One region of the Marinomonas foliarum genome, then DNA from elsewhere that is predicted to be linked to it. Evidence: predicted binding sites of a transcription regulator. Region 1 holds the regulator's gene; the other holds the start of a gene.
What was found. The regulator sigma-54, encoded in region 1, starts transcription at its own class of promoters, with help from an activator protein. The targets are predictions, from matches to a motif close to TGGCACNNNNNTTGCTNT.
Positions count from the first base shown of each region.

Region 2: hpxO (FAD-dependent urate hydroxylase HpxO) is a predicted target of sigma-54. The motif match lies at 2,297-2,314, and genes of this name have one in related genera.

Region 1 is NZ_CP070273.1:313,883-317,868, forward strand. It holds gene lptC (LPS export ABC transporter periplasmic protein LptC) at 1-455, shown strand, start outside; gene lptA (lipopolysaccharide transport periplasmic protein LptA) at 439-945, shown strand; gene lptB (LPS export ABC transporter ATP-binding protein) at 949-1,674, shown strand; gene JSY38_RS01550 (RNA polymerase factor sigma-54) at 1,750-3,219, shown strand; gene ptsN (PTS IIA-like nitrogen regulatory protein PtsN) at 3,237-3,686, shown strand; gene JSY38_RS01560 (HPr family phosphocarrier protein) at 3,696-3,965, shown strand; gene mgtE (magnesium transporter) at 3,974-3,986, shown strand, end outside.
Region 2 is NZ_CP070273.1:3,642,520-3,646,505, forward strand. It holds gene JSY38_RS16800 (mandelate racemase/muconate lactonizing enzyme family protein) at 1-34, opposite strand, end outside; gene JSY38_RS16805 (FadR/GntR family transcriptional regulator) at 285-1,001, shown strand; gene hpxO (FAD-dependent urate hydroxylase HpxO) at 1,045-2,223, opposite strand; gene uraH (hydroxyisourate hydrolase) at 2,517-2,882, opposite strand; gene uraD (2-oxo-4-hydroxy-4-carboxy-5-ureidoimidazoline decarboxylase) at 3,081-3,602, shown strand; gene JSY38_RS16825 (isopenicillin N synthase family dioxygenase) at 3,692-3,986, opposite strand, start outside.

The DNA.
Region 1 (3,986 bases):
CACTTCGTGGATCACCTGATTACTTTGTAACCGAAGTACAAATTAAAGAGTTTGATAAAAGTGGAACTTTAATCGAATCTATGAATGCAAAACAAACCTTCCACTATGATTTGCAAGACAAAACATTCCTTGAACAACCTAGTGTTGCACGCTACTCAGAGTCAGGGCAATGGAATGCAAAAGCAGATAAAGGGGTTATTGAGGACGGAAGTAATGATATCCTATTAACTGACAACGTAAGAGCAACTAAGAAGTATCAACAGTCTGAAGACATCAATTTAAGCTCAGACAACATGCACTACGAAGATAAAAACAAATCATTGACCAGCTACGGAGCTGCTACCCTGATATCAACTCAAGGAAAAACCTCCGCAAGCAAGATTACAACCTATATAAATTCAGAAGAAGTCGTGATGACAGGATCTGTACGAGGAAGCTATGAAACAATTCATTAACGCCAGCATGTTGCTCACTTCTGCCCTTATTGGACAATACACTTACGCATTACCAGATGACATCAGTAAGCCGTTAGAAATACAAGCCGATGAAGCATCGTTCGACCAAAACTCAGGTCAAGCCATTTATAAAGGCAACGTATTTGTAAAGCAGGGCTCTATCGAGATTCAAGCGCAGTATTTAAAAGTTTCCACAGATCCAAAAACCCAACAATTCAATAGCCTTGAAGCGACTGGTTTGCCTGCGAAGTTCAGCCAACAAATTGACTGGAATGGAAACATTGTTATTAGCAGAGGAAACGAAATCCACTACCAAACAGATGAATCTAAGTTAGAAATTACTGGTGATGGCTATTTGAGCCGCATGCAGAACTCTATCACTGCTGACTATATTCTCTATATGATTCAAGACGGCACCTTTAGCGCAGAGAAAAAAGATTCTGGACGCGTGTCTATGACATTACAACCACAAGCTACTGAGGCAAAATAATAGATGGCCTTACTAGAAGCAAAGCACCTTGCAAAAAGCTATAAAAAACGCAAAGTTGTAAAAGATGTATCAATTTCTGTTGAATCAGGACAAGCGGTTGGTCTATTAGGACCAAACGGAGCAGGGAAAACCACTTGCTTCTATATGATTGTTGGCATGGTAGCAAATGACGCTGGCGGCATTTTTATTGATGGCGTAGATATAACCCACGACGCAATGCATACACGTGCACAAAAAGGCATTGGCTACCTTCCTCAGGAAGCATCTATTTTCCGAAAGATGTCGGTAGAAGATAACATATTAGCTATCTTAGAAACCCGAAAAGAGCTAAATAAAAGCCAACAACAAGAGAGACTTGAGGCTCTTTTAGAAGAGTTTCATATTACTCATATACGCACCAACTTAGGCATGGCATTGTCTGGAGGAGAACGTCGTAGGGTCGAAATTGCAAGAGCACTTGCAATGAACCCAAAATTCATCCTTCTAGATGAACCATTTGCTGGTGTAGACCCTATTTCTGTTGGTGACATAAAGCTCATCATCAAACATCTGCAAGAAAGTGGTATAGGTGTATTGATCACCGATCACAACGTCAGAGAGACCCTCGACATCTGCGATAAAGCCTATATTGTTGGCAATGGCTACATCATTGCGTCAGGTGATGCTAGTACTGTCATCAACAATGAACAGGTTAAAAAGGTCTATTTAGGCGACGACTTCCGTCTGTAACCCCTTATCATTGCTGTAGAAAGGGAGTAGTATGCACAACTCGTTCCAATTCATTCAAACAAAAAGAGTTGCTCCATGAAGCAGTCTTTACAATTAAAGCTAGGTCAACAGCTAACCATGACCCCCCAACTGCAGCAAGCAATACGCTTACTGCAGCTTTCTACGTTGGATTTAAAGCAAGAAATCCATGAATTTCTAGAGTCTAACCCGCTCCTTGAGCTTGATGATGACGAGCAAACTCATAACGATATCCCTGCTAGCATTGAATCAAAGAGCGAAACAGAAACACCTCTAGACAACGGTGAAGAAGCGCGCGTAGAGTCTGAATGGACGGAAAGCATCCCCGAAGAACTGTCTATAGATAGTAATTGGGATGACACCTACCAAAGTTCAGCAGCGGTGAGTGACAGCCACAGTTTTGAAGGCGATAGCGATTTTGAAAGCCGCAATGCTCCAGCCGAAAGCATTCAAGACCATCTTATTTGGCAGTTAAACCTCACCCACATGTCAGATAGAGACCTCGAGATTGCCTATGCCATCATTGAATGTGTTCAGCCTGATGGCTACTTAAGCATTACCCCTGACGACATCTGCGAATCACTCAGCATTGAACTTGAAGACTTAGAAATGGAAGAAGTCATTGCTGTTCAACATAGACTACAGCGCTTCGACCCCGTCGGTGTATGCTCTATTGATTTACGCGATTGCCTATTAGTGCAATTAGAGGCTTTTCAAACACATCCTCTATTTAAAAGCACATATAACCTTATTGACCACTATTTACCCCTATTGGGTAATAGAGATTTTGCGCAATTAAGCCGCAAAACAAAATTAAAAGACGAAGCCCTAAAAGAAGTCATTAACCTAATCCAGCAACTAAACCCGCGCCCAGGTTCTGTTATTGATGCGGATGATACAGATTACGTGATTCCTGACGTATCAGTTAAAAAGCGCAACGACGTATGGCAAGTTGAATTAAACAATGACGCTCTTCCACCAATAAAAATCAATGAAACCTATTCAGCGATGGCAAGTACAGCTACAACAGCTGAAGATGCTTCTTACATCAAAAACTCTCTACAAGAAGCAAAATGGTTCATGAAAAGCTTGCAAAGCCGCAACGAGACACTACTAAAAGTAGCCAGTTGCATTGTTAGCAGACAAATCGATTTTTTCGAGCTTGGTGAAGAAGCGATGAAACCAATGGTACTTCATGACGTAGCTGAAGAAGTAGGCATGCATGAATCGACCATATCTAGGGTGACTACTCAAAAATACATGCATACGCCCAAAGGCATATTTGAGCTAAAATATTTCTTTTCTAGTCATGTTAATACGGCATCCGGCGGTGAATGCTCTTCGACAGCAATCAGAGCCATGATCAAAAAGCTTGTTGCCGATGAACCTGCTAAAAAACCTTTAAGTGATAACAAGTTAGCTGCCATTCTGGCAGATCAAGGCATACAAGTTGCTAGACGAACTGTAGCCAAATATCGTGAGGCGATGAACATCCCTCCTTCCAATGAACGCAAACGACTGATCTAAACGGAAAGCATTTTATCATGTCATTGAAATCATTATTAAAAGCAGACCTCGTTCTCGCAAAGCAAGATATCATTAGCAAAAAACGCGTATTAGAAAACCTCGCGGAAGTAGCATCTAACCGACTTCACTGTGATAACGAAGCGGTTTATGACGCCCTGCTAGGTCGAGAAAAACTTGGAAGTACCGGTATAGGCAATGGAATAGCAATTCCACATTGTAGACTAGAGTCTGCAAATCATACTGCCATAGTCGTGATGTCCTTAAAGACACCTATCGATTTTGACTCGATAGACAAGCGAGCTGTCGATCTAATATTTGCTCTGATTGTTCCGCCACATGAGTGCGACCAACATCTTGCAACATTAGCTCAAATAGCAGAATTAGCACAGTCTCCAGAGTCATTAGACAAGCTGCGTACAGCCCAAAATAACGAAGAGCTATTCAATATTTTTAACTCATTAGTATAGGTATAGAGCATGCTGGAAGAGTCTATTGTTATTATAAACAAGCTTGGCTTGCATGCCCGTGCTGCAGGCAAACTCATTGAAACAACCACACGCTTTTCTTGCGATATCACCATAGAGAAAGACGGCCGTAATGTGGATGGAAAAAGCATCATGGCAATGATGATGCTCGCTGCAGGAAAAGGCACCGAAATAAACATAAAAGCAAATGGTGAAGACGAACAAGACGCTATTAACGCGATTGTTGAATTAATTAACAATCGCTTCGGTGAAGATGAGTAAAGAGCACCATGTCGGAGCAAA
Region 2 (3,986 bases), 670 kb from region 1:
CAATGCGCCTAATTGTTATTTTTGTAATTTTCATGACTAAGAAAATCTCTTTAGATCTGATGTAATTATTTTGATGTAGTACATCATACAACTTGTTCGTTATTGGTCAAGAGGTACGATGACTATTTTTTTATGGGGTTTGACATCACTTTTTCGGGTTATTATCACGTTATAATCGTATGTTTTTGTGGTTACTTGATAGTTAACGTCTTGTTATTTTTTAGTTTTCCGTATTTCTTTTATATGTTGTATGATGACTTTTTGGTTGTTAGGAATAACTGAAAGTGAAAGATAATTCATTATTGACCACGATTTCTGTTGATGAGCCCCATCGCGAACAAAAGCCACAACGTAATTTGGCGCAAAAACTGGTTCAAGAAATACTGCAGAAAATTGAAAGTAAGGTTTTAGTTCCTGGTGATAAGTTGCCTAAAGAGGCTGATATCATGCAAGAGCATGGTGTTAGCCGAACGGTTGTTCGAGAAGCACTGCAGCGCCTTCAAGCATCAGGAAATGTTGAAACCAAACACGGTATAGGTACCTTTGTTTTAAATAATAAAGGGCAAGGGCCAATGGATCTGTCGTTTGATTATGTCAACGATGCTGTAGAGATTTTGGAGTTACGCATTGGATTGGAAGTGGAAATAGCCGGTTTGGCTGCGTTACGACGCACCGATGAACAGCTGGTGGAAATTCGCAAAGCGTTGGATGCCTTGCGAGCCATAGATAGAAATGGGCATGTATCAGATGCTGGGTCAGCGGATTTTAACTTCCATTTATTAATCGCCAAATCAGCAGGCAATCATTACTTTGTTGATATCATGCAGCACATGGAAAACAGTTTAGTACCACGTAAGCGTATTGATGTGTCTCATGTGAATCATGAACACGAAGAAGTATATACCGCGATAGAGCGAGGGGATTCCTATGCTGCGCGGGCTGCAATGCGTTTGCACCTAACAAACAGTCGAGAGCGCTTTTTGAAACTGGCAAGACAGTGATTCCCCAGTAGGGGGGAATCACTTTACTAGTGCCTTATTAGCATTACGCCAATGGCCCGCCAATAATAGTCGTACGCAAACCTGCGATAATGTTTTCACCCGTTTCTTGTCTTAGTTCATCATACCAAGCTTGGGTTTCTTGCATGTCTTTACCATGAGTAACATCGCAACGTTTGCGAGCTTTTAATACAAGATCCTTCACGCGAAAACGGCGTTCTTCTTCGTATTGCTTCAAAGCCGCTAGCACACCAGAAACCGTTTTGCCTTTCTCTTTGAATTGATCCGCGAAACACTGACCAAGCACGACTGCATCTTCCAGCGCCGAGCAACCGCCTTGGCCAATGTCTGGTGTTGTGCTGTGAGCCGCATCGCCGAGTAGGGCGATATTGCCTTTTACCAAGGTGTCGAATGGTTCGATGTCATGAATTTCGATACGATTGGTGGTTTCAGGATTAATGGCTGCAATCAATTTTTGAACGGGATCAGCCCAGCCAGCAAAGTAACCCGTTAGATCAGCAATGACAGTACTCCTGTCTTCTGCTAAACCTTTTGGTAATGGCACATCAAAGAAGAAGTAAAAACGATCATCGGCAATCGGCATGATAGAAACGCGTTTGCCTTCCCCGACAAAGGTCGTCCACTGATCAGCAGGGGCAATACTTTCATCAATTTCAACCAAACCATTCCAATTCACGTAATCGGCATAGCGGCGTTCGGTTTGATAGCCAATGACATCAGCGCGAACGACAGAGTGCGTGCCGTCAGCAGCAATCATAAAGTCACCCACAGCGCTGGTACCATCGGTAAAATACGCGGTGACGCCAGTGTCACTCTGTTCGACTTTTTCAATACGCTTGCCAAATTGAACCTTATCACGGCCCCACCAATCGATCATTTGGCTTTGTAAGTCGGCACGTGATACTGGGCAAGGGCGTTCCCCAACCGCATCAACCAATGGTGAAAGACTAAATTGGGTCATTACACTTCCAGTTAAGCCATCGTGGTAAGCCATGTTGTGCATTGGTCCGCCCAGTTCGTCCATAATGCTGCCCATACCTAGATGGTTCATGCATTTCACGCCGTTAGACCAAATAGAAAGCGCTGCTCCAACAGGCTTGATTTCTTTCACAGCTTCAAAAATTTCACACTCGATGCCTTGTTGCTTTAACGCAGCTGCTGCAGACATGCCGCCAATACCGCCGCCAATAATAAGTGCTTTCATACCATTCCCCTTTAATCTTTCGCTTGTTTTCGTGTTGTCTTAGCGAATTTTTAATGTCTTGTTAAAGGAGTAAATGGCAATAAATATGCCATGAAACAAATGGACCTATATTTATTTGTGTGAAACCTTTGTTTTAGAGGGGTGCGTGATCTGTGGTGCTAAGTCAAAGAAGAAATAGGCTGGTTTTCTTCTTTGACCGATAGGGCAGGAAGTGACTTATCTTGGTGCGGTTTTATATGCATTTGCTCTATTCTGGCTCGTTTAGCCTTAACTGGAAGCCTAATGAACTAAGGCTAGCTGCCACGGTAAGTACTGTAAGAATAAGGCGAGACAAGTAGTGGAACATGATAATGAGCGTTTTCATCACTGATGCCGAAACGAATAATTACTGTATTTAAGAAGCTTGGACCCTCTTTTAGAGTGTCTTCATTAGAGCAGTCAGCAAAGTACTCATCAATGGCGAACTCCAGCTCATATATGCCTGCAGAGAAGCTATCCGCTTGTAATAAGGGCTGATCACAGCGACCATCATTGTTGGATATCGTGCTATTGATCAGCTGTCGTTGACCGTTATTAGTATGCTGGTAAAGGTCAATTTTAACGCCAGCGGCTGCGATGCCTTTTGTTGTGTCTAAAATGTGAGTGGTTAAGTATCCCATTGTTTTACCTCAATCTAATTTGAAAACTAGCCTGCTTTTTGCAAGTAAGTGTCTTTATAAGTGAAATGGTGCTGAAAATATTGTTTCATAGAGATCAATATTTGTGCCATGTGTTCCTGTAGTAAGCGTTTTTATTATTTATCGAGATTCGTTTAGAAATCTTTTTTTGTATAAGCCGTCAGAGATTGGAGTCCTATTATGCACGACCCGTTAGCTGTAATCAGTGAAATGGAAGAGGCGGATTTTATCGCTTTATTTAGTAGTATTTATGAACATTCCACCTGGGTAGCAGAAGAACTATGGCGCCAAAAAATGGCGCATCCAAGTGAGCATTTTGACAGTATCGATAAAATAAAAGCCACTATGGCAGACATCGTAGAACAAAGTACAGACGAACAAAAACTCATACTCCTGCGTGCTCACCCAGATTTAGCTGGCAAAGCAGCTTTAGCTGGCGAGCTTACTCATGCTTCAACGTCTGAACAGTCAGGAGCAGGGCTTGATCAATGTTCAGAAGAAGAGTTAGCGCATTTTCTACAGCTGAACGATACCTATCGAGAGAAGTTTGGCTTTCCCTTCATCATGGCCGTGAAGGGCGCGACCAAGGATCAGATACTGTCAGGCTTTAAAGCCAGAATGCCCAATGACTGGCAAACCGAATTTGACCGCGCCATGAGCGAAGTGCATAAAATTGCTGGGTTTAGATTGGCGGATTTGTGAAATTGCGCCTACCGATTCATATAAAAACCGCCATCGATGTATAAATGTCGATGGCGGTTTTTATAAGTAGGGAAGTGAAAGTTGTAGGCTTATTTATCTACAAAGTTAGCTTGAATACGTTGCGTCAAAAAATCTGCAGCGCTGATAGGTTGATAACGTTTAGCCGGACCTTGGATGATCTGCGTTTTATTCGCTTGGCAAAAGAAGGCAATGGAATGACGGCTGCCACAGTATTCATCGATTCGTGGCTGGCGAACTCTGTGTAAGTTGGATTTCAACTGGTCATCGCTCCAGCGCATGAGCATATCGCCGATGTTGCAGGTGATCACGCCGCCAAGGGGCGGAATGCTGGTCCAGCGCTGAGTATCTGCTTCGGCACCGGGG